Butyricimonas faecalis: one gene and its partner. The protein of the gene in region 2 interacts with the protein of the main gene of each other region in a pairwise test. Links are inferred from orthologs where the notes say so. Each region holds a gene or a part of one and is shown on either strand. Other genes may lie near its edges. The genes, in order: panC and D8S85_RS04710.

What was found.
Region 1: the proteins of D8S85_RS04710 (region 2) and panC interact in binary tests that used the Escherichia coli proteins (3 or more experiments, as listed by UniProt). The link is inferred for Butyricimonas faecalis from one-to-one orthologs.

What each region holds. Positions count from the first base shown.
Region 1 is NZ_CP032819.1:3,024,061-3,040,575, forward strand. The notes cover bases 8,099-10,860. They hold panC (pantoate--beta-alanine ligase), read left to right. Parts: upstream 8,099-8,940; coding sequence 8,941-9,780; downstream 9,781-10,860. Other genes in these bases: carA (glutamine-hydrolyzing carbamoyl-phosphate synthase small subunit), read right to left, coding at 8,099-8,180; D8S85_RS12955 (arginine repressor), read left to right, coding at 8,377-8,856; panD (aspartate 1-decarboxylase), read left to right, coding at 9,793-10,143; rfaE2 (D-glycero-beta-D-manno-heptose 1-phosphate adenylyltransferase), read left to right, coding at 10,151-10,639. In the rest of the region: D8S85_RS12930 (transglycosylase domain-containing protein), read right to left, coding at 1-1,577; D8S85_RS12935 (ATP-binding protein), read right to left, coding at 1,611-3,158; D8S85_RS12940 (hypothetical protein), read right to left, coding at 3,264-3,671; carB (carbamoyl-phosphate synthase (glutamine-hydrolyzing) large subunit), read right to left, coding at 3,858-7,073; more of carA, read right to left, coding at 7,098-8,098; D8S85_RS12980 (hypothetical protein), read right to left, coding at 12,447-15,581; D8S85_RS12985 (peptidase domain-containing ABC transporter), read right to left, coding at 15,985-16,515. UniProt on the Escherichia coli protein: Catalyzes the condensation of pantoate with beta-alanine in an ATP-dependent reaction via a pantoyl-adenylate intermediate.
Region 2 is NZ_CP032819.1:1,064,905-1,081,506, reverse strand. Bases 5,265-8,113 are described here. They hold D8S85_RS04710 (NUDIX hydrolase), read right to left. Parts: upstream 7,033-8,113; coding sequence 6,496-7,032; downstream 5,265-6,495. Other genes in these bases: pheT (phenylalanine--tRNA ligase subunit beta), read right to left, coding at 7,607-8,113; D8S85_RS04715 (NfeD family protein), read left to right, coding at 5,265-6,493. Outside these bases: D8S85_RS04735 (NADPH-dependent 7-cyano-7-deazaguanine reductase QueF), read right to left, coding at 1-868; D8S85_RS04730 (ABC transporter ATP-binding protein), read right to left, coding at 871-2,694; purB (adenylosuccinate lyase), read right to left, coding at 2,777-4,117; D8S85_RS04720 (EI24 domain-containing protein), read left to right, coding at 4,292-5,080; more of D8S85_RS04715, read left to right, coding at 5,093-5,264; more of pheT, read right to left, coding at 8,114-10,057; quinolinate synthase NadA, read right to left, coding at 10,146-11,072; nadC (carboxylating nicotinate-nucleotide diphosphorylase), read right to left, coding at 11,171-12,007; nadB (L-aspartate oxidase), read right to left, coding at 12,085-13,665; D8S85_RS04685 (DUF1573 domain-containing protein), read left to right, coding at 13,808-14,587; D8S85_RS04680 (hypothetical protein), read right to left, coding at 15,048-15,605; D8S85_RS04675 (hypothetical protein), read right to left, coding at 15,629-16,333; D8S85_RS04670 (RagB/SusD family nutrient uptake outer membrane protein), read right to left, coding at 16,361-16,602.

The DNA of each region.
Region 1 (16,515 bases), 2.0 Mb from region 2 along the record:
GTCGTTCCATCAGGCAATACAAACGTCTGTTGCACGTTCAATACCTGATCACAAGGTCCTAACCCTTCTTGCATGGCCAACGTATAAAGAATCGGCTTGATTGTAGAACCGATCTGCCGCTTCCCGGTACTCACCATATCATACTGGAAATAACGATAATCCGGACCGCCCACGTATGCCTTGATCTTTCCTGAAGCAGGTTCCATCGCCATGAATCCCGCCCGGAAGAAAGACTTGTAATGCTTCAATGAATCCAACGGACTCATCACGGTATCCCGTACTCCTTTCCACGTGAAAACAGACATCGGGATCGCTTTATCAAAAGATTTTTTTATCTCTTGGAAACTTTTACCTGCACTACTCATTGAACGGTAACGTTCAGTACGACGAATAGAAGTATTCAAAATATCATTGATTTCGGAAACCGTCAAATCATTCGAAAAAGGCGGATGAGCCTTTCTACTTCTCTCAGCCATAAACGCCGGCTGCAACGTTCCTCCCAGATGTTCTGTCACGGCCTCTTCCGCGTATTTCTGCATTCGGGAATCCAACGTCGTGTAAATCTTTAACCCGTCCGTGTAAATATTATAATGCGAACCGTCTGATTTCAGATTTTTGTTACACCATCCGTACAGCGGATTCGTTTCCCAAGCCAAGGAATCTACTGCATACTGGTCCTTATTCCACTTGCTGTAATTCTTTTTAACCGGCTTGGATGCCGTCATGTATAATCGCAAATACTCCCGAAAATAGGTTGCAATTCCTTCTTTATGATCCTCTTTATGGAAATCCAATCCCAAAGGCAAAACCTTCAACGAATCAAACTCCGCCTGTGAAATCTTGTCATATTTCAACATCTGTCCCAACACCACATTCCGGCGTCCCAACGTCTTATCAGGTCTCCGAACCGAGTTAAAAAGCGAAGGATTCTTGGCCATCCCCACCAACATGGCAGCCTGTTCCACTTTCAAAGAATCGGGTGTTGTCGAGAAATAAATATTAGCGGCAGAGTTAATACCGACGGCCAAATTCAAAAAGTCAAACTTATTGAGATACATCGTGATAATCTCTTCCTTCGTGTAGCTCTTCTCCAACTTCACCGCAATCACCCACTCGCGGAATTTACGCACGGCCAACTCCAAAAAGTTCTGGTTTGCCTCCCGCGGGAACAACATTTTCGCCAACTGTTGCGTGATCGTACTACCACCTCCGGCAGAAGAATTTCCGGTCAACATTCCCTGTGCTACCCGAAACAAACCTCGCACGTCAATACCGCTATGATCATAGAAACGTACGTCCTCCGTGGCAATCAACGCATCGATCACACTTTGAGGTATATCCTTGTAATCCATATATCGACGGTTTTCACTCCCCTCGAAATACTTTCCTAAAATCTTTCCATCCTCGGAATAAATCTCCGTGGCAAAATTATTGTTGGGGTTCTCCAACTCCTCGAATGTAGGCATAAAACCTAGTTTACCTGCCGAAACGAGGTAGAAAAAGAAAAACACTCCCGCAACAAAAACAATAAACAGCCCCCAAAAAATGGCAAAATCTTTCCAATATCTTTTAAACATCTGCATTCTGTTGATTATAATTTATTACATATTTTATTCCACAATCCACTTCTCAATATTTCGAGTTTTGTTGTCAAAATTAATCCCGATCTTAAATAATTGCCGGGGATCCGCTTCAAACGGACGAGCATAATGTTTCTCCTCAATCTGTCGCAAAGCCTCTTCTGCTGTCCCTTCCAACTTAAATTCTATCACGTAAATATAACGATCCGTTTGCAACACCAAATCAACCCTTCCCTCCGACGTATGATACTCTACCTTCACGTAAAAACCCACCAAACGGAAAACAATGAAAAGCACGTTCTGGTAATGTATCTCCAATTCTCGTATTAATTCGTAAGGCGTATCGGCAAAAAAACTTTGCAAACGACGTAAGAAAGCATCCGGTTTACCGGATTCAATCTCTTGAGTAAACTGCTGTATCTCGAAAGGTGATTCGACTTTGTTCACTCTCGTGTAAAAAGGCATCAAAAATTTGATAAAACCTTCCTCCACTTCCCGGTTAGGGAAACCTAGAGTATAATTTTCAAAACGGGAATCATAATCTTTTATCGTAAGATACCCACTCTGATATATCACTGGAATCGGACTTTCGTCTGCATAAATACTGTTCAACACATCTGAATTAGTCTCCTCGCGAGCCATCTGTTCAAGGTTATAATGGTTCCGTTTCAGTAAATCAACCAGATAAGTCGGAGTACCTGTTTCAAACCAGTAACTACCGAATTTCATTTTGTCAAACGTGTTCAACACGCTGAACGGATTATAAATTCCCTCGGAGTTTTCCACAAAATGATACCCGTCGTATGACTCTTTTAGTCGATCACACGTTTCCTGATATGTCATTTTTTGGGCAGAAGCCAATTCACGCAAATCAGCCTCGAAATAACGATGAATTTCTTCCCCGGTCATCCCGCACAAAGCAACATAACGGTTATCCATGGATATATCATTCAAATTATTAAGGTCACTAAATACACTAACTTTCCCAAACTTAGTAACCCCTGTCAACAAGGCAAACTTAATATCCCCATCCATGGTTTTCAAAACCCCATAAAACGGTTTTAACGTATTACGAAACTCCTGTTGCAACTCCTCGTTATTAATTGCCTGCAACATCGGCTTATCATACTCATCAACAAGAATCACCACCCGTTGTCCTGTTTGCTCGTGAGCTCGGCGAATAACCCCAGCGAATCGCAACGGAAACGAGACTTCCGAGGTTTCCCGTCCGTACACATTTTCCCATCGGGTCAAATTATCATTGAGAATATTCCCCAAACTCTCCATCGAATCATATTTCTCAATATTTAAATCAAGATGGAAAATAGGATGTTGTACCCACTCCTTCTCCAATTCTTCCATGGCAAGTCCTTGAAATAGCTCTCGTTTTCCTTGGAAATAAGCTTCAAGCGTCGAGATTAGTAAACTCTTCCCGAAGCGACGCGGACGACTTAAAAAGTAATAACTTCCCCTCTTGACTAAACGATAAATCAATTCCGTCTTGTCAACATATAAGTAACCACTTTTACGCAATTTCTCGAAATTTTGAATACCGATAGGATACAATGTGTTACTCATTTTTCTTGTATTAGAATACAAAGTTAGAAAATAAATTTCAGAAGCTCAACACGTGCATCCACAATATAGAAACCGCAGACTCAACTTCCACAAAAATGATCATGCTTACTCTAACACCTCTATTTTCACTTTTACATCATTAACAGTGCATCCATCCGTCTTGAATTCTATGATCATCCCGGTATGAGTCCACATGGTCTGGAAATCCCGATCTTTCAGTTCTCCTGCTTTTAAAGGAAACGAACGACGGGAACGAATCCCGCTAGTTTCACCGTCCTCTCTTATCGTCAAAATAGCATCACAATCCAAGGTACCTTTCACCGTGATATGCAACCTTTGAGGTGTTTCTGTTTTCGTGTTATAGACAAAAGTGGCTAATTGCTTATTATTAATAGTAAACGTCTGTTCTTCAACAACTCCACCGGATGATTGCATCCACACGACAATCCCCAATATCAACATGATTAAAACCGCAAAAACATATAGAATTCTTTTCAATTTCTTACTCTTCATAGATATCTATTTTTGTAATAATGATTACTACAAAACTAGCTATTTAAGGCCAAATACCCAAAAAATAATTATTACATCACAAAACTGCAAGTTGTAACTTGCAGTTTTATTCAATTATTGCTGGTTACATTCTGCAAAATATAAAAAACTGCTGAATTAATCCAGCAGTTTTTAGCTTTTATCTTCCTAGTATTCATCCCAACTCTTAATCGCTATCTCGGCAGGATCGACCTTGCAAATAGCATAGATAAAGGCACTGGCCAAACGGGCATTCGTGATCAACGGGATGTTGTAATCCACGGCAGCGCGACGAATTTTATAACCGTTATCCAGCTCCCGTTTCGTGTGATTTTTCGGAATATTGATAACCAGGTCTATCTTCCGGTCATGCAAATATTCCATGATATTCGGCTCCTTATCTTCATCCGGCCAGTAAAGAATTTGTGTATCAATTCCATTCTCTTTAAAAAATTTAGCCGTTCCTGCCGTACTATAAATAGTATATCCTTTTTCTATCAGCATCCGGGTAGAGTTCAGCAACTCCACTTTGGAGCGGGTCGGACCGGAAGAGATCAGGATATCCTTCTTCGGAATACGATGCCCGACAGAAAGCATACTTTTCAATATTGCCTCGTAATAATTCTCCCCGATACAGCCGACTTCTCCCGTGGATGCCATATCCACACCCAACACGGGATCGGCTTTCAAAAGCCGGGCAAAGGAGAACTGTGAAGCCTTCACTCCCACGTAATCCAAATCGAATACCGATTTATTCAAGGTTTCCACCTTCTCTCCCAACATGATCCGGGTGGCCATATCGATAAAGTTATATTTCAGTACTTTCGACACGAAGGGAAAACTCCTCGACGCTCGCAAATTACACTCGATGACCTTGATATCATTGTCCTTTGCCAAAAACTGCATATTGAACGGACCGGATATGTTCAGTTCTTTAGCGATAGAGCGGGCAATCTTTTTGATTCGACGGATTGTCTCCACGTAAAGTTTCTGTGCCGGGAAAACGATGGTCGCATCACCGGAATGTACGCCGGCAAATTCAACATGTTCACTGATAGCATAAGCCTTCACCTCGCCCTCCTGTGCTACGGCATCAATTTCCACCTCTTTCGCTTGTTCGATAAACTCGGATACCACGACAGGATGATCTTTCGACACCTCTGCCGCCAACTCCAAGAAATGCAATAATTCATCCTTATTCGACACCACGTTCATAGCAGCCCCGGAAAGCACGTAAGAAGGACGAATCAACACGGGGAAACCCACTTTATCCACGAAATGATAAATGTCCTCTATACTCGTTAATTCGCTCCATCGAGGCTGGTCGATACCCAATTCGTCACACATGGTTGAGAATTTCTGACGGTCCTCCGCCCGATCAATGGATTCGGGAGAAGTTCCCAGAATATTCACATGCTGACCATACAATCGCATAGCCAAATTATTCGGAATCTGACCACCCGTGGAAACAATCACCCCTTTCGGTTCTTCCAATTCGACAATATCCATCACCCGCTCAAATGACAACTCGTCAAAATAGAGACGATCACAAGTATCGTAATCCGTGCTGACAGTCTCCGGGTTATAGTTAATCATCACCGAACGATACCCGGCTTTCCGAATCGTATTCAAAGCGCTCACACCACACCAATCAAATTCCACGCTACTACCGATACGATAAGCCCCGGAGCCCAACACAATCACGGAGCGTTTGTCATGCTCGTATTTCACGTCATTTTCTGTTCCATTGTAAGTGATATACAGGTAATTTGTCATTGCCGGATACTCACCTGCCAGCGTGTCAATCTGTTTCACGCAGGGTAATATGCCCAATTTCTTCCTGTATTCACGAACTCTCAACATTTTCTCGTGATGGGATAACGAGGTATTTTTCACGGTCAACCGCCCGATCTGGAAATCAGAGAAACCATATTGCTTTGCCTTTCTCAACAAGCATTCGCTAATGTCTGTTTCCTTATCAAACTTGCTTAATTCCTCCTTCAGCAAGTGAATGTTTTCCAAACGTTGCAAAAACCAATGATCGATTTTTGTCAATTCATGAATTTTCTCCACGCTATATCCCTTGTCAAAAGCCCCGGCAATAGCAAATATCCGTGAATCTGTCGGGTTCACCAACTCTTCATCAATATCTTTCGTTTTCAGTACATTACCGACAAAACCATGCATTCCCTGCCCGATCATCCGGATGCCTTTTTGGATTGCCTCTTCGAAAGATCGCCCGATAGCCATGATTTCTCCCACGCTCTTCATGGAAGAACCGATCACTTTGGAAACTCCCTCGAATTTATTCAAATCCCAACGAGGTATTTTACAAACCACGTAATCCAACGCGGGCTCAAAACAGGCCGTGGTGACTTTAGTTACCGAGTTTTTAATTTCGTGTAACCCGTATCCCATTCCCAATTTTGCAGCAACAAAGGCCAAAGGATACCCGGTTGCCTTGGATGCCAAAGCACTAGACCGCGAAAGACGAGCATTCACCTCTATCACCCGGTAATCTTCCGAATTCGGGTCCAGGGCATATTGCACGTTACATTCACCCACGATGCCTATATGCCGGATTATTTTTATAGCTATCGATCTCAATTTATGGTATTCGCTATTACTTAAAGTCTGCGATGGAGCCACCACGATACTCTCTCCGGTATGAATACCCAGCGGATCGAAGTTTTCCATGTTACAAACCGTGATACAGTTATCGTATTTATCACGCACCACTTCATATTCTACTTCTTTCCATCCTTTCAAAGATTCCTCTATCAAAACCTGAGGAGAATAAGAAAAGGCACTGGCAGCCAATCGTTCTAATTCCTCCTTGTTGGAACAAAAACCGGAACCTAATCCCCCTAGCGTGTAAGCAGCCCGGACAATTATCGGAAAACCTAGTTTATCCACAGCGGCAAATGCTTCTTCCATGTTGCTGGCAGCAATACTCCTAGGTGTTTTCACGTTAATTTCCGCTAGTTTTCCGGCAAAGATTTCCCGATCTTCCGTGTCTATAATGGCTTGCACGGGTGTTCCAAGTACTTGCACGTTATATTTTTCCAAAACACCCGATTTATAAAGAGCTACCCCACAATTCAATGCAGTCTGTCCCCCGAAAGAGAGAAGAATACCATCCGGACGTTCCTTTTCAATCACTTGTTCCACAAATTCCGGAGTCACGGGTAAATAATATATCTTGTCGGCCACTCCTTCCGATGTCTGCACCGTGGCTATATTCGGATTTATCAACACGCTGTAAATCCCTTCCTCCCGAAGTGCTTTCAAAGCCTGCGATCCGGAATAATCAAACTCTCCGGCTTCACCAATCTTCAACGCTCCCGATCCTAGAAGCAATACTTTTGTTATGTTCATTCTAATTTTCAATTTTGTTTCAATTTTCAATTACTTTTTTGATGCTTCCATTGCCTTAATAAAATCATCAAAAAGGAACTCCGTATCCACGGGACCACTCGATGCTTCCGGGTGAAATTGAGCCGAGAAAAAAGGTTTTTTCTTGTGCCGAATACCCTCGTTCGTGCCATCATTCACGTTTACAAATAGCGGTTCCCAATCTGACGGAAGTGTTGTTTCATCTATCGCGAATCCATGATTCTGAGAAGTTATATAACAACGAGTTCCGCCGGGATTCATCACCGGCTGATTGTGACTTCGATGACCGTATTTCAATTTATAGGTGGAAGCTCCGGCAGCCCGTGCCATGAGTTGATTTCCCAAACAAATACCCATGATAGGGGTATTACCTTTCAGCGCTTTCCGAATATGCTCTATAGTTTCCTCGCAACGAGCGGGATCTCCCGGACCGTTCGAAAGAAAGATTCCATCAAATTTCTCCTTCGTGAAATCATAATTCCATGGAACTCGTTTTACGGTAACATCCCGCTTTAACAAGCAGCGTAGTATATTATTTTTTACCCCACAATCCACCAGAACCACTTTATACTTTCCGTTCCCGTATTCCATGATCTTTTTCGTGGAAACCTCGGCAACAATATTATCTTTATTGGGATCATAAAAAGGTACCTCCTCATCGTCAAACAGTATCTTACCCAACATCGCTCCATGATCTCTCAGTTTTTGGGTTAATGCCCGCGTATCAATACCAAAAAGCCCCGGAATCTGTTGTTCTTTTAACCAATCTCCGAGACTTTTTTGTGAATTCCAATGACTATACCGGGAAGAGTAATCCGAAATGACCAAAGCCTTACAATGAATCTTATCCGACTCGAAGAACTTGGATATCCCATCTCGCTCGTCATCAACCGGGACCCCGTAATTTCCAATCATGGGATAAGTCGGAACCAGAATTTGTCCTTTATAAGAAGGATCTGTCAAACTTTCCGGGTAACCGGTCATTGCCGTATAAAAAACAACTTCCCCGGACACCGATTTCTCGTAACCAAAGGAAGTTCCCTCATAAACTGTCCCGTCTTCTAAAACTAGACGGGCTTTCTTTAATTCATGCATATTTATTCAATCAATCAACTATAAATTAAATTTTATGCAAAAATATGACGAATATATGAATTTGCAAAGCATATTTATGAAAATAAATATTTTTAAGATTACAATCCCGGAATACCTTCTCTTTCTTTATTTTATTTCATCGTATTGAATATAAAACAAATTTCCCTAACTTTGTGAGGCGTAATAATAAACACCTATGAGAAATAAAACGAAACGCCTGTTGGCCATTCGAAAGCTTATTGAGAATGAACAGATCTGCTCGCAGGAAGAATTATTATTCAGACTGAAAGAGTTAAACGTGGAAGCAACACAAAGTACGTTATCACGCGATCTTAAATTCATGAGAGTAGCTAAAATACCTCATAAAGATAAAGGTTACATATATATTATCCCGGACAGCATCCAGAATGAACAAACCGACGAAAAAGCCTCTGCTATCGTGACAGACTCCATTTCAAGCATCGATTTTTCAGGGAATATTGCCGTGATGAAAACTCTTCCCGGGTATGCCAAAGCAGTGACCGTTCTGATTGATAATGAGAACTATTTTGAAGTACTGGGAACTATCGGTGGAGACGATACGGTTCTGATTGTCATGCGGGAAGGCGTTACCCATAACGAATTGCTGGATGCTCTATCGTCTATACACGTTAATATTCATTCACTATTTAAATAATCATTTTGAATTTTCAACTTTCAATTTTGCATTATATCGAAAATAGTTTGTAAACTTGCACCCCGTATTTTCAAGAATATAAGCATGAATATTATAACTAAGAAAACGGAATTAAGCACCGTTATCGAGAAGTTGAAAAGTGAAGGGAAAACGGTGGGTTTAGTGCCAACAATGGGTGCACTTCATGAAGGTCACATGTCCCTCGTGAAAGCATGTAAAAAAGGAAATGATATTGCCGTGGTCAGCGTGTTCGTGAACCCGACACAGTTTAATGATAAAGAAGATCTGAAACGCTATCCCCGTACGCTGGATAAAGATGTAGCTTTACTGGAAAAAAACGGATGTGACTACGTGTTCGCTCCCAGCGTGGAAGAGATGTATCCGGAAGAAGATACACGTGTATTTAACTTCGGGTACGTGGAAAGCGTCATGGAAGGGGCAAAACGCCCGGGACACTTTAACGGCGTGGGACAAATCGTAAGCAAGTTATTTGACATCGTACAACCACACCGGGCATATTTTGGGATGAAGGATTTCCAGCAAATCGCGGTGATCAAAAATATGGTGAAACAATTACATTATGATCTGGAAATTGTTTCATGCCCTATCATCCGGGAAAAAGACGGGCTAGCCATGAGTTCCAGAAATACTTTACTGGAACCGGAATACAGGAAAAATGCCCCGCACATTCACAAAGTGCTCGAAGAAGCTACTCACTTGACTTCCAAAATGAACGTGGAAGAATTGAAAAAATGGGTAGTAGACGAAATCAATAAAAACCCTTACCTGGAAACTGAATATTTCGAAATCGTGGACGACACTGAACTAAGAACTATTCAAGACTGGAATGAAAACAATGTAAAAGTTGGATGTATAGCGGTTTATGCCGGTAAAATCCGATTAATTGATAATATTGTATTTTAAACTAACACGAAGATGTTTATAGAAGTAGTAAAATCTAAACTTCATAAAGTTACCGTTACTGATGCCAATCTCCAGTACGTGGGCAGTATCACTATTGACGAAGCTTTGTTGGAGGCAGCTAACATGATCGAAAACGAAAAAGTTCAGATCGTGAATATTAACAATGGTGAGAGATTCGATACCTATATCATCAAAGGAGAACGCAATTCGGGTATTATTTGCCTGAACGGTCCGGCAGCACGCAAATGTGCCGTGGGTGACGTGATCATCATTATCTCATACGCTTCCATGGATTTTGAAGAAGCTAAATCACACAAACCTACATTGGTTTTCCCAGACACCGCAACTAATAAACTTATTTGACATTATCATGGATTATTTACCATTTATCGAGAAAAAAATCGCATACACGGCGAAAGAAGCTGAAAATACATTAAGCCTGTGGAGATTCAAAGATGATAAGATCGTTTTCACAAACGGATGTTTCGATATTCTCCACAAAGGACATATCGAATACCTGGCCAAAGCAGCTTCCTTGGGAACTAAGTTAGTAATCGGGTTAAACACGGATGCTTCCGTAAAACGATTAAAAGGAGATTCCAGACCCGTAAACGATGAGAATGCCCGAGCATTATTATTAGCTTCTCTTGTATTCGTTGATAAAGTGATTCTTTTCGATACGGATACTCCCCGTGATCTGATTGATTTCGTTCAACCGGACGTATTGGTAAAAGGCGGAGACTATAAACCTGAAGAAATTGTAGGTTACGATATAGTAAAAGCCAAAGGTGGAGAAATAGTTACCCTGGATTTCGTGGAAGGTTATTCCACCACTTCCCTGATAGAAAAAATGAAATAAAATAGTTGACCCTTACCGACCGGTAGTGTATTTAGGGATATCTTTCAAGGGATATTTGTAAAATATTAAAATTTAGTCAACTAATTTGCAATGAATTAGTTGGCTTTTTTGTATCTTTAATTATTCCCCGCGATAAGAGGTTGATCGCCAAAAACGGGGGTAATCAAACAAGAACACGATGGTAAAGATACAAAAAATTTCAAGACTAGAACCGACTCTGGGGTTTACAGAATTTGATATCTATCAATGTTACAAGTCTAGCTTCGAGTCAAGCGAGCTGGGTCGTTTGCACGCTCTCTTCCCGTTCAAGTCGTTTTGCCAGTCGACCGGCCTGGTGTCAAGCCGCGTGGGTCGTCCCTCGCTCTTCTCCCCTGAAGGCAAGGTGGCCTTGATGTTGTTGAAGTCTTACACGGGTTTCTCGGACGCGGACCTGGTGTCCCACCTCAACGGTAACATTCATTTCCAGTTATTTTGCGGGGTTTACATTCATCCCTCCCGGCCGTTAACGAACCACAAGATCGTGAGCGCCATCCGCACCGATATCGCGGGGTTATTAAACGTGGAACGAGTCCAGGAAGTGCTGGCGGTGGCCTGGAAGCCTTACCTGGAAAACTTACACGTTTGCATGACGGACGCGACGTGTTACGAGAGTTATTCACGCTATCCCACCAGCCCGAAATTGTTGTGGGAAAGCGTGAACTAGTTGCAACAATACCTGTCTCGCTTTTCACGGGAACCCGGTCAACGCTGCCCCCGTAACAAGTTCGCTGACGTTAGCCGGCGTTACCTGGCGTACAGCAAGAAACGAAAGAGGAAGCGCTCCTCCACCCGGATGATCAAGCGGGGGTTGCTCCGGTTACTTGGAAAACAGGTCGGGCAAATGAAAGAGGTGCTTGACAAGCGAGGGAAAGAACCGGGACTGTCCCCGGGTTTCCACGAGCGTTTCTCGGTCATCCAGAAAGTTCTCGACCAGAAAACACGACTGTTTGACGGGCAGAAGGTAAGCGGCCGGATCGTGAGCGTGGACAAGCACTACACCCGTCCCATCGTCAGGGGGAAAGAGACGAGAAGCGTGGAGTTCGGGGCCAAGGTCAACAACATCCAGGTAGACGGGATCTCTTTCATCGAGCACCTCTCTTTTAACGCTTTCAACGAGGGTACCCGGTTGCAACAATGTATCGAGTTGCAACAACGCCTGTTCAAGACGCGCGTTAAAGCCGTGGCGGCCGATGCCATTCACGTCACCAACGCCAACCGTAAATACTGCACGAGACGCAGGATTCACACCTCCTTCGTTCGAAAGGGAAGGGTGGCCGCTGACGAGGACCAACGAAAGCAACTTCGTTCCGCCCTCTCCAGGGAAAGGGCCACTCGCCTAGAGGGTAGCTTCGGCACCCGGAAACAACATTATTCACTTGACAAGATAAAGGCGAGGATCAAGGAAAACGAGATCTTGTGGATTTTCTTCGGGATACATACCGCCAACGCCGTCAAGATGATCGAGAAAGTCTAGGAGAGAGAGAAGAAGAGGGTCGCTTGACAATAATGACGTGAAAAGGGGAAGACAAGAGCGCTTCCCCGGGAAAAGCATGCACTACCTTCACAGTTTATCGTGTTTTTTCAAGAGTAGACCGGGGACACGTGTAAAAAAAACTAAAATAGCAGCAACTAAAAAAGTATTGCTGCTATTTTTAGGAATTTACTGAATATCCCTACTGAATATCCCTTCAAATGAAAATTATTTAATTAATTCATTTGAAGGGTATCCCTAAATAAATTTCTGATCAGCGTCCTTATTGAATTCACGTTAATCTACATATTTCCATTTGATAGCATCGCCCAGAAGAACTTGATCTTTCTCACCCTCGTCAGTCAACACGATCTTACACTCCCCCGGAAAAAGTCGGTAACGTCCCAATAATATCCAACCATGTGTTCCATCACATTCTCCAATAATTTCTCTATTTTCACTACCATTTATTAGAGTATAATATTGTTTAAATCCTGCATTTTTACTCGTTACCGCAGGCACCATATTTTGTTTATTCATTTTGATTGTCATTATTTTAGGCGGCATATAAGCGTAAATATTATACTCACCTTCCCGCTCAATCTGAGTCGTCCATTCCATACTTGCACCTCCGCCCTGCATCATAAAAGCATGAGTACGTTTAGAAAGACCATAAGCATATGCATTTTTAATATAGCCTGGTTGCACTTTAACTCCATCCATAATTGATACTGCCCTTATATTCTGATATTTACTCTTTTGTTCTTTGACAAATAAATCACGTAACCGTTTTTTAGGTGAAGACTGTACAATACGGAAACCTACATCCTCATTATCTATCGTTACCATATCCTTATCAGGGTAAAAATAAAATAACTCGAGATCCCTCTCGTAATCATCTATTTCGTCATCCGCTATACCCATATCTCCATTCAACAACACCGGTATATTTAATGATAAATTGGTATTCAGTGAAACCAAACCGCCATCGAAATGAGTTACAATCTCTTTTCCGCTCCTTGCTTTTATCAAATAATTACGGGTAAGTGTAGCTCCAAAAGAAGATGTGTAATTTTGAGCCTGAAGTGATACCACCCCATCAACATCACTATTATTGAAAATAGTAAGACGTACTTTGGAACTTTCTCCATGCATTCCAATAATATTTCCAAAACTGCTTAAAGATATGATTTGTCTCATCTTGTTAGCTTTCTCTTCATCCAATCCCACAGCCTCGACCTTAAAATCTTTTATCAAAAATTCAGGCAATTGTTTATTCGTATACCAAGAAGACAACACATCCCTACAACGAATACCAAATTTTTGACCAAAAGTCTCGTCAAATTGATCAAAATCAATATTTTGAAAACGACGAATTGCAACATATTCATTCAGAAAATTAAAAACCTGCTCTTCTGTTATATTCCCTATAGCTAACCTTCGGATCAATTCTTTCGATTTCATCTGTAATAAACCGTTGAAAACAGCTGGTTCAATTTCTCTGTCATAGAAAGATTCTTCAAAACTATGAGAGGATAGGTAATCTATAGCATATTCTTCGTACAAATTTTGTGGATGACGCTGCAACATATTTAACAATACAGTATTAATAATGGGATAATCTTTCGACCAAAAATAAAGTGAATAATCGTAAAACATAGAACTAGCATAATACAAGTTATGACGAGTCGAAGTAGTACTTCTTGCCACGTTCTTAATTGCGGAAGGATTAAATCTTTGTATAAACCCTTGCCAGCTATTATACTTTGCAATTACGGTATTCATCAATAAATTGGGTAAACCACAAAGAACTGCCTGTCGAAGCCTATCTACCCTAGAGGTATTATCAAAACTAATCCCGGAAGAACTCATTCTCTTCTCCTGATTCTTCATCTGCTCCATTAGTATACTGTAATCAGACCATACTCCAACTCCCCGTTCCGGTAGAAAAACCATTTCAGGTTGAATAAATTCACTCGTTCCTTTTTCCTGACGAAAGAAACTCGTCAAAGTAATCGGGGTTTCAATCAACTTCAAACGAGAATAAGGATAAGAATAATGCATCTTATATTCAATAGATTTCTTCATTTCCCGGATTAGTTCTGGTAATGAATCAGACAAGACTTCCAATCCCCTTAAAATATCATCATGTCCTTTAAAAAGATAAAGTTCATACTGCACGGAATCAACAATTATCTCTCTTTTCTCGTAACTACCGATACAGAGTGAAATTCCAGGTAACGGAAGGAGATTCGTGAAATGTACCCCATTATCTATTTCTTCTTCATTTCCTTGTGCTATAACTCTCCGTTCTTCGGTATTCAACACTTGTAACGAATAAAACGTGAAATCCGGGAATATTTCATACGGCTGTGCCGGGTTCACGGGGGGAGTTGTCATCGGGTACCACAAGCATTCCGGTGTCAAAAAAGTAAAATCTTGATCCAAAAACAGGTATCTTTTTCCATATCGACATTGAAGATAAGTATTATCTTCCTGGCTGAATAAGACATTATCAGGCACACTTAGATAGCATACCTGCTCGTCTATTCCACCCTGATATTCTATTGTTAATGCTATTTCCTCGTCAGGTAACAATTTTTGGCGTACTCGTATCACCTGTTTATCCCGTTCAAATGGTAAATTCGCTTCCCCTTTAATCGAAAGTACCTCTAAACCCGGATTCAAATAAAGAATAATTTCCGGTAATGTTTCCTGTGTACGGTTTTGTATCAATAGAATACTTTTCCCGCTCATTTCATCACCTCTTTGTTCAAAACTTATATTATGACAAACCACACTGCCTTTCGGCACATTATTGTATTTATTGAAAGTCTCCGTATAAACCTTTCTTGCAAAGACTTTTTGGGAGTACAAAGAATAAACAAGACTCCCTACCGTAATACCTGCTATCATGCAAACAATAGAAAGTCCTGTTACACACATCTGGTTCTCCGGGCTATTGGAAAGCCGTTTGAATAAACATATTGTGAATCCAAGAAAACCAAAACCTACAAACAGCCAACATAACCGCTGTAAAAGATAACCTGTTAAATCTGAATGTCCTGTTACGCTCGAAAAAGTATTCGGTAAACTATACCCAAACGGATCAAAAATACCTTGTCCAACGCTACCAACATAAAAAATCAAACACCCTACTACTATCAAAAGGAGTAAAATACTCAATGCCTGATGACGGATCAAAGTATGAATAAAAAAAGAAAGACTCAACATAAAAACGAGTGATGGAACAATAAATGTAATCAAGTAAAACAAATAAATCCACACATTCACTGGCGAATCACTGGCGAAAAAATGCAATAAAAAACCGAAGAATAAGGACACTATCGCCATCATAATAAACACCCATGCAAACCCAGCAGCCATACCTAGTACATACTCGACATTACTCTCCGGACGATAATAAACCATGTCCATCGAATCCAACTTTCTCTCTTTTGTCAAGAACATACCTACTAGAAAGACTAGCGGAATAACTTGTAATCCAACAAACAAGTAAGCATTCATGTAAGGGAAAAATGAAGACAAGGTTATTAAACCGTTATTTATCGACACAAAGGGATTTGCTTGGAACAATATTTGGTACAAGAGAATCCAACAAAACGTCAACAAAAAGAAGACCCGAAACAACCAACTCCGCAACAATAACTTAGAGTTGTAAGTGGCAATCACTTTCAAATTATAAAAATTCATCATAATAGCATTTTAAAAAGTTTTACTGGAGCAAGTTTTTCGTAAATATTTCTGAAAATAAAGTCTCTAGCAGCCTTATCTCTAATTATTACATCACAACGTCTTTTCATGGAAAGCCAAATCAAATATTTCCGGTTTGTATCTCCCACATTTTAAAATATTTGCCATTCGCATTTATCAATTCTTCATGAGAGCCTTGTTCCACAAGTTTCCCGTCTTTAAGTAAAAATATTTTATCTGCGTTCATTATCGTACTGAGACGATGAGCTATCAAAATCACTGTTCTATTATTTTTGCGCAAATCATTGATTATATTCTTAATCATTTGTTCTGCTTCCGAGTCAAGTGCAGACGTCGCTTCATCAAGAATCAATATTTCAGGATTACGATACAATGCTCTTGCGATGGCAATTCTTTGACGTTGTCCACCTGATAGTTGCATCCCGTTTTCACCAATATATGTTTTTAGTCCTTGTGGTAATTTATCTACAAACTCTCTTATTCCTAATCTTCTACATAGATCATTTACATGTTCCCAATCAGGTTCCAAATCATCAAGTAAAATATTATCAGCAACAGAACCGTTAAATAGGTCTATACGCTGGGGTACAGCAATAACAGCTGAACGCAAATCGTTTGTACTAATATGTTT
Region 2 (16,602 bases):
CTAATTTTTGGGTTAATGTTTCCGAGGTATGTAGGTATTTGGGAAGGTACTCTGCTTTGTTTGCTCGGGAAGGACAGATGTCGATACCCCCACGACGGGTGTAGATACAGGATACAGCTAGGATTTCCGGGTGGAAGAGATCATTCAAGCGTTTGTAGGTCATTTCGCATATCTCTTCGTGAAAGTGGTTTTCGTTTCGCAGGGAAACGATGTATTTCAGTAGAGAAAACTGATCTGGTAGGTGGTCGGCTTGCATGTGAATGTAGATACTTCCCCAGTCCGGTTGTTTTGTAATCTTACAATTGCTTCGTAACAAATGACTGCATACTTTGATTTCCCCGCTTCCGATTGTCTGGTTTTCGAGTAGTAATGTAGGGGTTTCAGTATACTCGGTGAAGGTTTCTCGTTCGATGCCGGGCGTGGCTTCTAATAGCGTGTAATTTTGAAAGTCGAAATACAGCTTTTCTGGGGCTCGCTGAAAAAAAGTGGTTTCTACACGGGTTTGAAGTATTTGTTCAAGATCTGATTTTATGGTTTGGAGATACGTTTCTATGCCTGAGGGTATGTCTTCCCCGAGGCGAGTCATGTTCAAGGAGTTCAAGTATAGTTTCAGCGATTTACTTTCCACGATACACGGGCTGCTGGCCGGATAAACCAGTTTTAATACTCCGCACACGGGTAGGCCGTTTCGGGTTAGGAAGCCGGCCTCGTAGGCGTGCCAGGTGTCATATCCTTGGAACAGTTCTTCTGGAGCGTGAATATCGTAAATCTCCCGATTCAAGTAACGCGGAACCGGGACGAGAATCGATGGGCAATAATTGGTAGGATAGGCAACTTGTTGTCCGAGGACTTTGGCTTCAATACTCATGATTAGAAGTTTTGCATGTTGTATAATTTCGTGTAGATACCATTCAGGGCCAACAGTTCCTCGTGGCGTCCTCGTTCAACTATTTTACCCTCGTGGAAGACGCAGATTATGTCGGCGTTACGGATGGTCGATAAGCGGTGAGCCACGACAATCGACGTGCGATTTTTCATCAAGTTGTCGAGTGCTTCCTGCACAAGCTTTTCGGATTCGGTATCTAGTGCGGAGGTGGCCTCGTCGAGGATCATAATCGGTGGATTTTTCAACACGGCGCGGGCGATGCTTAGACGTTGGCGCTGGCCTCCGCTCAATTTTCCCCCGCGGTCACCGATGCAAGTGTCGTAGCCTTTCTCGGTTTGCATGATAAACTCGTGGGCGTTGGCTATGCGTGCTGCTTGTTCCACTTCTTCTCGAGTAGCCGATTCCACGCCGAAAGCGATGTTGTTGAATATGGTGTCGTTGAAGAGGATCGGGTCCTGATTGACATTCCCCATTAATTCACGCAAGCTGTGTAACGATACATCCTTGATATTAATACCGTCGATCGTGATCTCTCCCTTGATGACATCATAGAAACGGGGAAGCAGGTCGACAAAGGTACTCTTTCCCGAACCCGATTGTCCGACGAGGGCAATGGTCTTACCTTTTGCGATCGTGACATTCACGTCTTTCAAGACTATCCGGTCAGGGCGGTAGGCGAAACTGACGTCATGGTATTTAATTTCCCGGTTGAATTCTTTTAATGGTTTCGGGTGTTCGGGTTCCTGAATGGACGATTCTGCATTTAATATCTGGTCGATACGATCCATGGCGGCGGCTCCTTTCTGGATGCTGTACAACGCCGTGGAGAATTGTTTTGCCGGGTTGATGATCGAGTAGAATAGGGCGATGTAGGCGATAAAGTCCGAGGCTTCCATGATAGGGCTATGCCTTAGGATCAAGGTTCCACCGAACCACACGACTATCACCACGACAATCGTACCGAGAAATTCGCTCATCGGGTGAGCGAGAGAACGTCGCCACATGAGGCGGTTCATGATGCGTCGGTATTGTTCATTGTGTGTGGTGAAGAGGGTATCCATTTTGTGCTCGGCGTTGAATGCCTTGATCACGCGCAAACCAGAGAGGGTTTCCTCGATGTTCGAGAGGATTTCGCCCATTTTGTCTTGTCCCTCCTTGGAGCGTTTTTTCAGTGTTTTTCCTACTTTTCCGATAAGAGTTCCCATGATTGGTAACAGTACCAATACGAATAGGGTTAGTTGCCAGCTCATGAAAACCATGGCAGAGAGGTAGATCAGGATGATGATCGGGTTCTGGAAAAACATTTCTAGAGAGTTCATGATCGAGTTCTCCACTTCCTGTACGTCTCCCGTGGTTCGGGCAATAATATCTCCTTTGCGTTCCTCGGAGAAGAAAGGTAGGGGTAAGGACAGGATTTTCTGGTATATTTTCCGGCGGATATCACGAACCACACCGTTCCGGATATACACGATCTCGTAGGCAGCGAGGTAGGAAAAGCCGGTTTTAAATAATGCGGCTACCACGAAGAATCCCCCGGCAATCAACAAGGTTGTCGGGGCAGAGAAATACTCTTTCAAAAGCGTGATGTAGTAGTTGAAGTTGTTCATTAAAACCTCCTTGTCTAGTTCGAAAGGCATGAGCTCCGTGACGTCTTTTGTTACATCAAAAAGAATATTCAACACAGGTGCGAGTAGCACGAATGATATGGAACCGAATACGGCAGAAAGAATGTTATAAAATATATTTTTCCCAAGCCGGGCCTTGTAAGGAGGGATGAACCTCTTCAGTATTTGTATGAAATCACGCATAATAATTGAAAATTGAAAGTTGAAAATTGAAAATGAGAATAGAATATACATTTTCAATTCTCCATTTTCAATTTTCAATTGTTTATAGTTTCCCCGTGTAGTTTGACGGGCTGATTTGTTTCAGTTGTTCTTTCAGCTCGACAGATACGTCGAGGGTATCGATAAACTCAGCGATGGAGGCTTGGGTTACCTTGCTGTTGGTACGGGTAAGTGCTTTTAATGCCTCGTACGGGTTGGGGTAAGCCTCGCGGCGGAGTATGGTCTGGATGGCCTCGGCTACCACGGCCCAGTTGTCTTCTAGGTCTGCTTCGATGGCCGGTTTGTTGATGATCAGTTTATTCAATCCTTTCAGTGTGGATTTGAAAGCGATAATCGTGTGTGCCAAAGGAACCCCAATATTACGTAGTACGGTGGAATCCGTGAGATCGCGTTGCAGTCGGGAGATCGGTAACTTGTTACTGAGGTGGTCAAGTACGGCGTTTGCTATACCCAAATTACCTTCCGAGTTCTCGAAATCGATCGGGTTTACCTTGTGGGGCATGGCTGACGAACCAACCTCTCCGGCCTTGATTTTTTGTTTGAAATAGGCCATGGAGATATATGTCCAGAAGTCACGGTCCAAGTCCACCACGATATTATTGATGCGGCGCAGGTTGTCGAACACGGCGGCAAAGTTGTCGTAGTTGGATATTTGGGTGGTGTATTGTTCCCGTTCTATTTTTAGTTTTTCGGTGAGGAACTTGTTGGCAAATGCCGTCCAGTCAATCTCAGGGTAAGCCACGTTGTGGGCGTTGAAGTTCCCGGTGGCACCACCGAATTTACCGGAACAAGCTACTTTTTTCAGTAGTTCCAGTTGTTTGGTTAGACGATAGACGAACACTCGTATCTCTTTGCCCAAGCGGGTTGGAGATGCCGGTTGTCCGTGTGTTTTTGCCAGCATGGGGATATCTTTCCACTCTTCGGCCAGCTCTTCGAGTTTGGCAATCAGTTCGTCAATCACGGGGTAGTACACGTCGTGAATGGCATCGCGGAAAGAACAGGGTACTGCCGTGTTGTTGATGTCTTGTGAAGTTAACCCGAAGTGTATGAATTCTTTGTACTCGTGGAGGTTCAGCGCATCGAACCGTTCCTTGATGAAGTATTCCACAGCTTTTACGTCGTGGTTGGTTACTTTTTCGATGTCTTTAATCTTTTGGGCATCCTCGACGGTAAAGTCCAGGTATATTTCTTTCAAGTTGTCAAACAGCGCATGGTCAAATCCTCGTAATTGTGGTAACGGTAACTCACAGAGAGCGATGAAGTATTCAACCTCAACCATTACCCTGTAACGAATCAGGGCACTCTCGGAAAAGTAGTTTGCCAGGCTATCTACTTTATCCCTGTATCTGCCGTCAATCGGCGAAATTGCTGTTAATGCTTGCATATTTATTTGTTTTTCGCGTTATTGTTAAATCAAGGAATTTACTTTCTCTCGCGAAAGTACAAAATAGTTTGTAAAGTTCATAAGGTCTGGAAAGTTTATGAACTTAAGGCAACTATCTTGCCTTGATGTTTGCGGAAAATTGTTTAAATTTACGGAAATTTTAATACACAGTTTATGAGTTTTGCACGAGATTTTTCAAGAGGCATACAGGCATATGGGAAGGCGATAAATTTGTTGTTTTCCTGTAAGTTGTGGTATTTTATGCTTTTCCCAGTGGTAATCGTTATTGCATTGTTCGTGGTTGGTAATTATGCTGTGGGGTATTTGGGTGATGGGCTTTCCGGGGTGATCGAGGCAAAAGTGACGGGGTGGATCGAGGGAATAACATGGCTGGAATGGATGTCGGGAGTGGCTGGGTTCTTGGCGAGGTTGCTGACACGTTTCCTATACTATATTTTGTTTATCTCCTTTGGAGGATACGTGGTAATGATGGTGATGTCTCCTGTTTACTCGTGGCTTTCGGAGCGAACAGAGGCTATCGTGTCGGGACGGGAGTACCCGTTTAATCTGAAACAATTGGTTTGGGAGATCGGACGGGGAATTGCGATTTCATTGCGTTGTATGGTACTGCAGTTACTCGTGACCATCGTGTTGTTTTTCGGTTCATTTATTCCTTTAGTGGGATTGGTTATGCCTATATTGACTTTTGGGGTAGGTGCTTATTTCTACGGGTTTGCTTTCATGGATTATGCCGTGGAGAGAAAGCGTTTCCGGGTAAAGGAGAGCGTGCGTTATATGCGACGCAATGCGGGAACGGTAACGGCGGTCGGGGCGGTGTTTGCCTTGTCGTTGATGATCCCGTGGGCGAGTATCGTGGTTTGCAGTTTCGTGTCCTTGCTTTCGGTTGTGGCGGGTACGGTAGTTGTGGAGAAACAGTTGAACGAGAAAAATATTAACAAGTAAAAGATATTTGTGATGAGAAAGTGGCTGGTAATTTTGATTTTATTGGTGGGTAATCTGCCAATGTTTGCGGGAGAGGAAAAAGGCGGCTTAGGGGAGAGACGGGAAGTGGTTTATAGGGTGGATATTAAGGACGAAATCGGTCCTGGCATATGGCGATTGGTGAAAAGGTCTTTTGACCGAGCCACGGACGAAAATGCGGATGTTATTTTGGTACATATGAACACGTACGGGGGAATGGTCGTGTATGCCGATTCTCTGCGTAGTTTAATATTGAATTATCCGAAACCGGTATGGGTGTTTATTGATAACAATGCTGCTTCTGCAGGGGCGTTGATTTCTATTGCCTGTGATCGTATTTACATGCGGGAAGGGGCGAATATAGGTGCTGCAACAGTCGTGAACCAAACGGGGGAAGCCATGCCTGATAAATACCAGTCATATATGCGGTCGATGATTCGGGCCACGGCTCAGGCGCACGGGAAAGATACCGTGACGGAGAATGGCCAGACGGTGATTCGTTGGAAACGGGATCCAAGGATTGCCGAAGCTATGGTGGATGAGCGGGTTGTGATTGAGGGGGTAACGGATAGTGGGAAAGTGGTAACATTTACTCCGCACGAGGCGATACAATACGGGTTCTGTGACGGGATTGCGGAGAATGTGGCAGAAGTGTTGCAGAAAGAAGGAGTTGCAAATTACGAGTTGCACGAGTATAAACCGACGACGATGGATCGGTTTATCGGGTTCTTGATCAGCCCGATCGTGCAAGGGATTCTGATCATGATTATTATCGGGGGAATTTATTTTGAGTTGCAGACGCCGGGAGTTGGTTTCCCGTTGGTGGCGGCAATAACGGCGTGTTTGTTGTATTTTGCCCCGTTGTATTTGGAAGGAATGGCAAATTACGTGGAGATGATCTTGTTTGTGGTGGGGATTATCCTGCTGTTGCTGGAGATATTCGTGATACCGGGTTTCGGTGTCACCGGGGTACTGGGAATTGTTTGCGTGGTGGCGTCGTTGGTATTAGCAGGGATTGATGATTTCACGTTTGATTTCTTGCCGGATTTCACAAGTGCTATTATTCGTTCATTGTTTTTCGTGGTGAGTTGTTCGTTGCTTTCGTTGTTCGGGAGTATTTGGTTGAGCAGGAAATTGTTTGGTTCTAGGCGATTGAATTTTGCCCTTTATGCAGAACAAAAAGTGGAGGATGGTTTCGTGGGCGTGGATATGGCGGCAAAGGAGGTGATTGGTAAAGAGGGAATGGCATTCACGGATTTACGCCCGGCGGGGAAGGTAATGATCGGAAACGAGGTGTATGATGCCGTGTCCGACACGGGTGCTTTTATCGAGAGAGGAAAAGGTATTCGGGTGGTTAAATACCAAACAGGTCAGGTTTACGTGGTTATGAATTAAGGTTATTTAATTTTTTTCAATAGATGATTGTATTCGTGTAAAAAGTTTGGGGTAAAGATATTGGTGTCTGCGTTTTGTTCTATCTCTTTGCGTGACCAAAAACGTCCTTCATCAACTTCATCATTATTGATGTGAATGGCGTCATGAGAGGTACAAAGAAAAGGAAATACAAGTTCTCGTTCGCGGGAACTTTCCCACACGTAAGAACCAAGGAAACGGGCCTTGAATTTCGTGATACCTAGTTCTTCAAAAGTTTCCCGTTTTAAGGCATCTTCTATTTTCTCTCCTAGGGCAACGTGTCCACCCACGGCAGTATCCCACATACCGGGAAGAAAGTTCTTTTTCATACTGCGTTTTTGCAAATAAATGTTCCCTTGTTCGTTGATCAGGTGGAGATGCACGACGGGATGCAGGAGCATGGAACCGGAATGACAACTTCTACGAGTGGCTTTGCCGACTACTTCACCTTTCTCGTTCACGATAGGTAACCATTCGTCTTGACTGGCAGCTTTGGCAAGTAGCCTATTCTTGACAAACAACGTGAGGAAGAATAGAATGATCAAGATATACAATAAAGGCCCTTCTATGAATTGGTGTATTTCTTCGTCAAAGATAAAGGCAGAAGTGAAAGCTAGGACGGTATGCAATACGAGCAGATAGAATAGTAGGCGTAGCATCCGGTGCATGGCTTCTTGCTGTTCAGGGGTAATCTGTAATGTCTTGCGGTATGATTCCGGTAATGTTTGGGTCATATCCGCTTTCGAAAATGCAAATATCCCGATTAGAACGCACATAGCTGCTTCTACGATGGTTTGTTGTATCCTCTCAAATGAAGTTCCTTCGAGTAACACGCTGACCGCTGCAAGGGCTATGAAAAACAGCGTGTTGAAGAGTGTCATCTTGTTGATACGCTTCTCTTTAATCCATGAATAGAAAAACTCTCCGGCTCCTAATATGATTACGGCGATTAAGCCTATTTTCGGACCAAAAAATTCTTCAGCAATAAAGTATAGAAGAATAAGAATAAAGGAGGGGAGAAGTGATTTCATACAATTGAAAATTGAAAAGACAGGCTACAAGTTAAACATTAACTTGTAGCCTGTAGGCTTGTAACTATCTAATTTCGGCGTTGAACAGGTGCTTGTAGGTACCCATCAACTTGTTCATAATTTTGTCGATCTGTTTGTCCGTGAGCGTCTTTTCTTCATCCAGAAGAGTAAAACTAACGGCATAAGACTTCTTGTCTGCACCGAGTTTTTCTCCCTCGTAAACATCAAATAGCGTGACGGATTTTAATAATGATTTTTCGGTACGAAACGCCGTTTCCTTGATTTCCTTGAACGTGACTTTCTTGTCGAGTAGCAGGGCTAAGTCTCGTTTTACAGAAGGGAATTTCGGTAGCGGAGTATAGGTTACCTTGAGATTCTTGATGGCCTTCAAAATATTTTCCCATGAAAATTCTGCATAGTAAACTTCTTGACTGACATCTGCTTTTTTCAGCGGAGCTTTACTCAAGATACCCATGGATACGATATGTTTATCCCCAACTTTGTACGTCAGTCCTTCCCGGAAGATATCCTTGTCTGTGGCATCAATTTTCAAGTTATCGGGGTGAAGTCCCAGACGGTTTAATATCATTTCACAATACGCTTTCAAGTAGAAGAAGTCTGTTTTCGTCTCTTTGGCATTCCAGTTTGTCATGTTTTTACTTCCCGTGATGAAAAGGGCGAGCATGTTGTCTTCCTTGTATTGTTTTTGCGGGTTGTCAATACCATCTTTTGGGTTGAACGTGTAAGCTTTACCGAATTCGAATAACTTTAAATTATGATTTTTCCGGTTGATGTTGTAAGCAATGTTTTCCAGTCCACCAAACAAAAGGGATTGGCGCATAGCCCCCAAGTCTGCACTAAGCGGGTTGAATAACATGACTGTCTTTGCCGTATCGAAACTCTTGAAATCTTCGTAGTAGCTGGCTTTCGTCAACGAGTTATTCATTACTTCATTGAATCCGTTTGCTGCCAACAAGTCTGAAATGATATTCTTCAATTGGAAGTCATCCGGTTTTTCGGAGTAACTTAACGTGGATCTCACGCTGGCAGGAACCTCCACGTTGTTGAAACCGTAGATACGAAGAATATCCTCGATCACGTCTGCTTCTCTTTGCACGTCGACACGGTATGGAGGAATATTCAACAAAAGCCCGTCTTCGCACTCTTCCACGATCTTTATTTCAAGAGAACGGAGAATGTTTTTGATCACCTCGTGGTCAATCTTTTTACCGATCAGACGATCTACGTGAGCATATTTTATAGCCACTTCGAAATCCTTCACGGGTTCCGGGTAAATGTCGATGGGAGCGCAAGTAATCTTACCTCCGGCAACTTCTTTAATCATCATGGCGGCTAATTTCAGCGCGTAGATCACGATGTTCGGATCTGTTCCCCGTTCATAACGGAAAGAGGCATCCGTGTTCAAGCCATGACGGCGAGCTGTTTTGCGAACGAATACCGGATCGAAACAAGCGCTTTCCAAGAACACGTTTGTTGTCGTATCCGAGATGCCACTCTCTTGTCCACCGAAAACTCCGGCGATACACATGGGAGCTTCGCTGTTACAGATCATCAGGTCATCCTCGTGTAATTCTCTTTCCACTCCGTCTAAAGTTGTGAATTTAGTTCCTTGGGCAACACTTTTCACGATAACCTCGTTTCCTTTTACTTTGTCTTTATCGAAAGAGTGTAAAGGTTGTCCCAAGCCGAAAAGAATGTAGTTGGTCACGTCCACGATATTGTTGATCGGGTGTAATCCGATAGCTTTCATCCGGTTTTGTAACCATTCCGGAGAAGGTTTTACGGTTACTCCTTCGATACATATTCCGGCATACCGACGGCAGGCTTCGGGACGTTCCACCCGTACGGAGATTTTAGCATCCGTACTGTCCGGCTGGAAAGTTTCCACGGAGGGAAGAGTATAGTGAACATCTTGTGTCTGTTGTAAATAAGCGGCTAGATCACGGGCGACACCAAGATGTGAGGCTCCGTCAATCCGGTTCGGGGTAATATCGACTTCGATAACCGTGTCCCGGTAAACGTTGAAATAGTCTGCAGCCGGTATTCCAACCGGGGTATCTTCGGGTAGTACCATGATTCCGGCATGGTCGGTTCCGACACCGATTTCGTCTTCAGCGCAGATCATACCGTTAGAGGCTACACCTCGTATTTTTGATTTCTTGATCACGAACTCTTCATCACCTTTGTAAAGGGTTGTTCCTACGGTGGCAACGACAACTTTCTGTCCTGCGGCCACGTTAGGTGCTCCGCAGACGATTTGTTCCGGTTCACCCGTGCCCAAATCAACAGTCGTCACATGTAAATGGTCCGAATCGGGATGTGCTTCGCAAGTTAACACATGACCGATGACCAATCCTTTTAATCCCCCTTTTATTGCTTCAAATTCTTCGTACCCGCCAACTTCCAGTCCGATACTTGTCAGAATTTTGCAAATCTCTTCAGTGCTTTGGTCGATCTTTAGATAGTCTTTCAACCAGTTCAGTGATACGTTCATATTTTAATTTTAGGTTTTAGGTTTTAAATTTTAGGCTTCGGCCACATGGGCCCGTACATTTTATTTAAACGATGATTCCAGAGTTCTTTTAGCTAAGGTCTAACATGCGTTGAATGGGTAACCAAGCTTTTGCTCTTAAGTCTTCCGGGAGCCGTACCTCGTATTGCTCTTTTTCAAGGGCTTCGAGAACTTTTTCCAATGTTACCTTCTTCATTTGGCCGCATATGGCTTTTGAATGAATCGGGATGAATTCTTTGGTCGGGTTATCCGCCTGGAGTTTATGAATGGTTTCCAATTCTGTGGCAATGATAAATTGTTGCTTCGGGGATTCCTTGGCATGTTTGATGATTCCTGCCGTGGAATACATGAAAGCACGAGGATGGTTTAATATCCGATCATCGTGTGAACAACTGGATTCGGGGTGAATCAACACGTCGGCATCAGGATATTCTTCTAATTTATCCAGTACCATCTGGGTGTCAATCTTGTTATGTACGCAACAATCTCCATTCCAAATTTCCATTTCACGTCCGGTTACCTTTTGTATATAGGCTCCCAGATTCTTATCAGGAACAAAAAGAATCTTTTTGTCTTTCGGCAGGCTTTGCACGATTTTCAAGGCATTGGAAGAGGTGCAACAATAATCCGTGTAAGCCTTTACTTCAGCAGTGGTGTTCACGTAGCTGACAATGAGGCCATCCGGGTTTGCTTTTTTCCATTCTCTCAAGTCATACCCGCTTACGCCTTCGGCTAAGGAGCAACCGGCACCTTCTGCGGGGATTAGTACTTTCTTGTTGGGAGAGATGATGGATGCTGTTTCTGCCATAAAATGCACACCGCAAAAGACAATAATATCGGCTTCCGTGGTTCCTGCCATCTGAGAAAGTCCTAGGGAGTCTCCCAAATAGTCAGCAATGTCTTGCACTTCAGGACGCGTATAATAATGTGCCAAAATAATGGCATTTTTCTCTTTCTTGAGTTGTTTTATCCTGTCGATAATCTCTGTCTGCGTCATAACGTTGTTTTTTGAGGCTTCAAAGATAAATATTAATTTAGAATTTAGAATGTAAAATTTAGAGTGTTACCCTCATTCTATATTTTGAATTTTACATTCTACATTTTTATAATGTTCATGCTAATATCCATCGCCGTAACCGAGTGAGTGAGGGCTCCGACACTGATGTAATCAACTCCGGTAGCGGCAACGCCTTTCAGACGAGGAATACTCATGTTCCCGGAAGCTTCTGTTTTGGCTCTGCCTGCTATGAGTTTTACTGCTTCTGCCATAGTTTCGTTACTCATGTTGTCGAGCATGATAATATCTGCACCCGCATCAATGGCTTGTTGAACTTCTTCCAAATTTGTGGTCTCGACTTCCACTTTGATACTTAGCGGAAGATTTTGTTTCACGGCTTTCACGGCATTGGGAATACCTCCGGCAATTTTGATATGATTGTCTTTCAGCATAATCATGTCGTAAAGTCCCATCCGATGATTGGAACCACCTCCGTGGTGTACGGCCATTTTATCCAGTACTCGCAAGCCGGGAGCTGTTTTTCGGGTATCCAATAGTTGAGTATGTGTTCCTGCTAATTCTTTCATGTAGTGTGAGGTTGCAGTTGCAATACCGGACATCCGTTGCAAAATATTTAATGATAACCGTTCTCCGCAAAGTAGCGTACGGTAGCTAGCCTCGATGCGCAGGATAATATCCCCTTTCTTTACGGCAGTTCCGTCAGTAACAAGAGGTTCCCATACTATATCTTTTTCAAATCTTTCAAATACTTGTTTCGCGATCTCCAGTCCGGAAATAACACCGTCGGCTTTTGCTTTCATTTCGGCAACCGCTTTAGCATATACCGGGATAATGGCGTTGGTCGTAATATCTCCCGTTGCGATGTCTTCTTCTATGGCAAGGTCGATGAGTCTGTTTATGAGCGAATCGTACATATATTAATTTTAGATTTTAGATTTTAAATTTTAGATTCCAACCGCACAAGGCCGATGCTTCTTAATTTCCTACTTTTTTAACTTTTATCTTTTAGCTTCCTAATTACCGGTGTCGTCCTGATTTCTTTACCCTTTTGCTGAATGATATGACACACGTATTTGTCATTCGGGGTGGGGTAGTCGGAACGGAAGTGACCACCTCGGCTCTCCTTACGGAAGAGGGCGGAGCGGATAATTAATTCGGCGACGGTGAGTAAATTTTTACTTACCAACGAATAGTATTCATTCTCTTCGAATATTTCGGTCTCTTCCACGTGGTGCAAGTTTTCCAGTCCTTCCTGTAATCCGTTTTCCGTACGGATGATGCCAGCTTCTTGTGTCATAATATCGGCAACCTTGTTTTTTAAACATAGGTAGGCTTCTAATTTTTGATGATTAAGAGAGAATAATGGTGTAGTTTCCGGGATTGTGGCTTCTCGTCGGTTGTGTACGGAGTCTTCTACCGCACGTTTTCCGAATACCAAGCATTCTATCAGTGAATTGGATGCCAATCTGTTGGCTCCCATGATACCGGATGAGGCGAGTTCTCCGCACACGTACAAGTGTGGGATATTCGTACGTCCCGTGAGATCCGTTTTCACCCCGCCCACGGTGTAATGTGCGGCAGGAGCAACAGGAATACGGTCTGTCATGTCGATACCCAATTCAGCGCATTTCTCGAAGATGTTGGGGAAACGTTTCTTGATCTTTTTAGGATCAAGGTGTTTTAATGACAAATAAACGTAGTCCTCGTGGTGTTCTTTCATTTGTTGGAATATGGACTGGGCCACGATGTCTCGTGGGGCAAGTTCTGCCAATTCGTGTTTTCCCACCATAAAGCGTTCGCCTTGTTGATTTAACAGGTATGCCCCCTCGCCCCGTACCGCTTCACTTACCAGATAGGCTTCTCCGGTAGGCGTGTAGATTGCAGAGGGGTGGAATTGAATGAATTCCATATCCACGATTTCGCATCCGGCATTATAGGTTAGCGCCAAACCGTCACCAATGGTCGTGTGAGGATTGGTCGTTCGTTTATAGATGGCTGAGGTCCCTCCGGAAGTCAGGAACACGTTGTGTCCCGTGAATACTTCTTCCCGGTTCTCGTTAAAATCCCAGCATCTGACACCGTAACATCCGTGTTCATCCTGTAACAGGGCGATGACGGCATGATTATCGAATATTTCCACGGTAGGACAATGCTCTACTTTGTCAATAACGAAATTCGTGATCATTCTTCCAGTGGCATCTCCTCCGGCATGGAGGATTCGTTTCTGATGATGCCCCCCCTCTAGGCCTAGAGCCAGTTCTCCATTTTCCGTGTCAAAGTGCATACCGTCATTGATTAACTCCTGTATGCGGGCAGGTCCTTCATTTACCAGCACGTTCACCGCGGGGTAGTCACATAAACCTCTTCCTGCCGTGATCGTGTCTTGAAAGTGAAATAACGGGGCGTCATTTTCTCCGGTAACAGCCGCAATACCTCCTTGGGCAAAATAAGAATTACTTTCCCTAATATTTGATTTAGTTAAAAGTGCAACTTTCCCATAGGCAGATGCACGATAGGCCGTGTAAAGACCCGCTAAACCACTCCCAACAATGATATAATCGTAATTACGCATTTTTGTGTCATGTAAATTGGCACGAAATTAGGATTTTTTTATCTATATCCCGCCTCTTTCTTTCGTTTTTTCATTTTTCAGAGGGTATTTTCCATTTTCCCTGATAAAAATAGTAATTTTGATTTTCTAAATTTGAATAGAGATGAAAGCACTTGGATGGTTCATTATCACCCTTTTATTAGGGGCTTGTTCTGCAGATAAGCCTTCTAAAAAGTGTATTTACCCGGCAGGAGATTTGTTTTTCAGTAAGGAAAAGGCAAGTTGGAGTGAGGTATATATCGATAAGGAGTATGCCGACACGGTGCTGGTGTACAATCCCACGAAAGCGGGGATTCGTCTGGAAGGTTTTAACCATTTCCCGGAGATCACCTGTCGGAAGATAGGGCACTCTGGGCAGGATTGGAATTTAGGAGGATATACCGTAGAATCCGGAACTTGTGACACGTTAATCGTGACGTTACGTTTAAAGAATGAGTCCATGTTAGGTAATTATTATAATGTGATGCGTTTCATGATAAACGGGGAGGTGGATTACGATTACGGGTTTATGATTGATGTACCTGTACGGGAGGATTTTGCACATTGGAGCGAGGAAGAAAAAGCACAAGCCCCTCATTTCATGGTGGACTCGACGGAACGTGATTTCGGAATACTTCGAGAAGGAGAGGAGGCCAAGATGATTTTTAAAATCCAAAATGTTGGAGAACGTAACTTGATCATCCGTAAAATAGAAACCACTTGCGGTTGTACCGCGGTACTCCCTAGTCAACGAGTGCTTCTTCCCGGTAAAGAAATGGACCTAAATGTCATCTTTCACTCTGCCGGGCGAAACGGTAAACAACGTAAAGTCATCACTCTCTTTTGTAATGATCCCCGTCAACCCACGATCCAGTTGATTGTGAAAGGGGAAGTGAAGGTTTAATCATTTGATCGTGAATTACTAAATCAATATTGGTTCTTTTTTCAAGTGAGGTCGTGGACGATATTTTTGTTTATGACCTGTAATCCGTTGGTATTCACCGGGTAAATATGGGGATTTAATACCTGTGTGTGTATTATAAATTAATTATATGATATAGTAATGACATAATATTTATTTTATAATTATTATAGAATTATAATTCATTTCTTATTTTTATAGGAGTTGAATGGGAAATGAATAGGAGTTGAATGGGAGTTGGTATAATATAAGTATGAATAATATTTGTTGAAAATTTAGTATATTTTATTTAATAGGGTATAAACAGGCCTTGTTAACGGTAGGACGTGTCGCGTGAGTAGGGACGCAATACTTCCATTCGGTTCATCTCTTTATGTCTTTGTAAATAATTATAATATTAAATGTGAATGGGGGAAGAAATTCCACCCATTCACGGTAAACATTATTTCACGATGATCGTAAAACAATCGTTTACATCTTTGGAGTATCCTTCGTTTCTGAAATTCAGAGAAATCAGATAACGTCCGACGGGAATATCATGTTCTAAAGGCACTTCGAAAGTCCCGTCACCATATACTTTCAAGTATTCCCACATCTTTTCGGCGTTTCCCGTTGTCGTTTTGATCTCTTTTATGGAAACGTATATCTGGGTAGTCCCGTCCACTCCTTCAATCGGGTTACTTACCCACGGCGTGCCCCATTGTGCCCGTTGATAATCTTCTCCGGCACCGACTTCTATAATTTGAGTGGGGAAAATGCCTAAAATGGCCAATAGTTCCGGGGTATAAAATTCAGGGTTTTCTTCCAGCAATTCATAGTAAAGCGGATTATCCACTTCTTGTAATTGAGGAGGAGTGGTGTCCAGTTCTTTCTTTACGACCATCGTGTCGGGATTATAACCGGCATCTTCTGTTTGCAAAAAACCGATCGTTACGTCTTGGCAACTCGATCCCAGACAAGCGGCAAAAACGAGTATTCCCAGTATAATTAGATTCTTCATGATTTTAAATTTTAAGTTCCACGTTAGATTCTTCCTAGTACATAATTGTAGTTTAGTGCATGTACCACTCCGTTTAACGGTTGAATATCCGGAGAGGCCAATGGAACCATTTCCATGGCATCAAACGAGTAGAGATACATGAAAATTGCTCCGGCATCTGCAACTCCACCATAATTTGTTTTTTCCAGGTAAGCCCGCAATTTGTTTCCGCTTTCGCAGGTAAAATCTGTTCCCCCGGTTTGTTCTTCCGCTTCAATTTCGTAATCCCGATTTCGGAAAGCGATCTCGTCTTTCAGATGTTTGCCTTTAATAACGTGGCGTAGTACCATTTCCCGGCACCAATCTTTGTCAAGTGCTTGAACAAGATGCTCCGGGTGATTTTTTTCCTCTTCCGTGAGTGCTCTCCAACGATCCGGCTCCCCGGGAAATTGTTCTTTTCCGGATGCTTTGTCCCACACGTACCGAAGAATGGATAGGGAAGGGGGTGCGAAGAACGTGATTTCTTTGTAATTCGGATCTTTCCCCTCGAAAAGATCTGTGAGTTCCGCTCTTTCTATCAATTCTACGGTTAGTTTCCAGTTTGCCGTATCCTTCTGCAAATATTCCATGATACTACAATCGTGATAGGGAGAGCTGATTCCGGAGTCAAACCAGTCTTGTTTTGTATCGCAAGCTGAAAATCCTACAAGAATCAAAAAGTATATCCATATATTTAATCCTGTTTTCATGATATGTTCATTTTTGTTTGTGTTCTGTTATTGTCTTTTTAGCCAATAGGTGTTCTGTCTCATCAATGGATTATCCCAGAATAAGGTGTTTTCTAATGCATTGAAAAACACACCGTCAACCACGTCTTGATCTGAAACGTTGCGGAAGTTTCCGTAAAGTTCCGTTTTGTAATACCCGTTTCGTAACACGTCGAAATAGCGGCTGCCTTCCATCAATAATTCTTTTTCCCGTTCTTTGAATATGGCGTAGCGTAGATTACCGTCATACT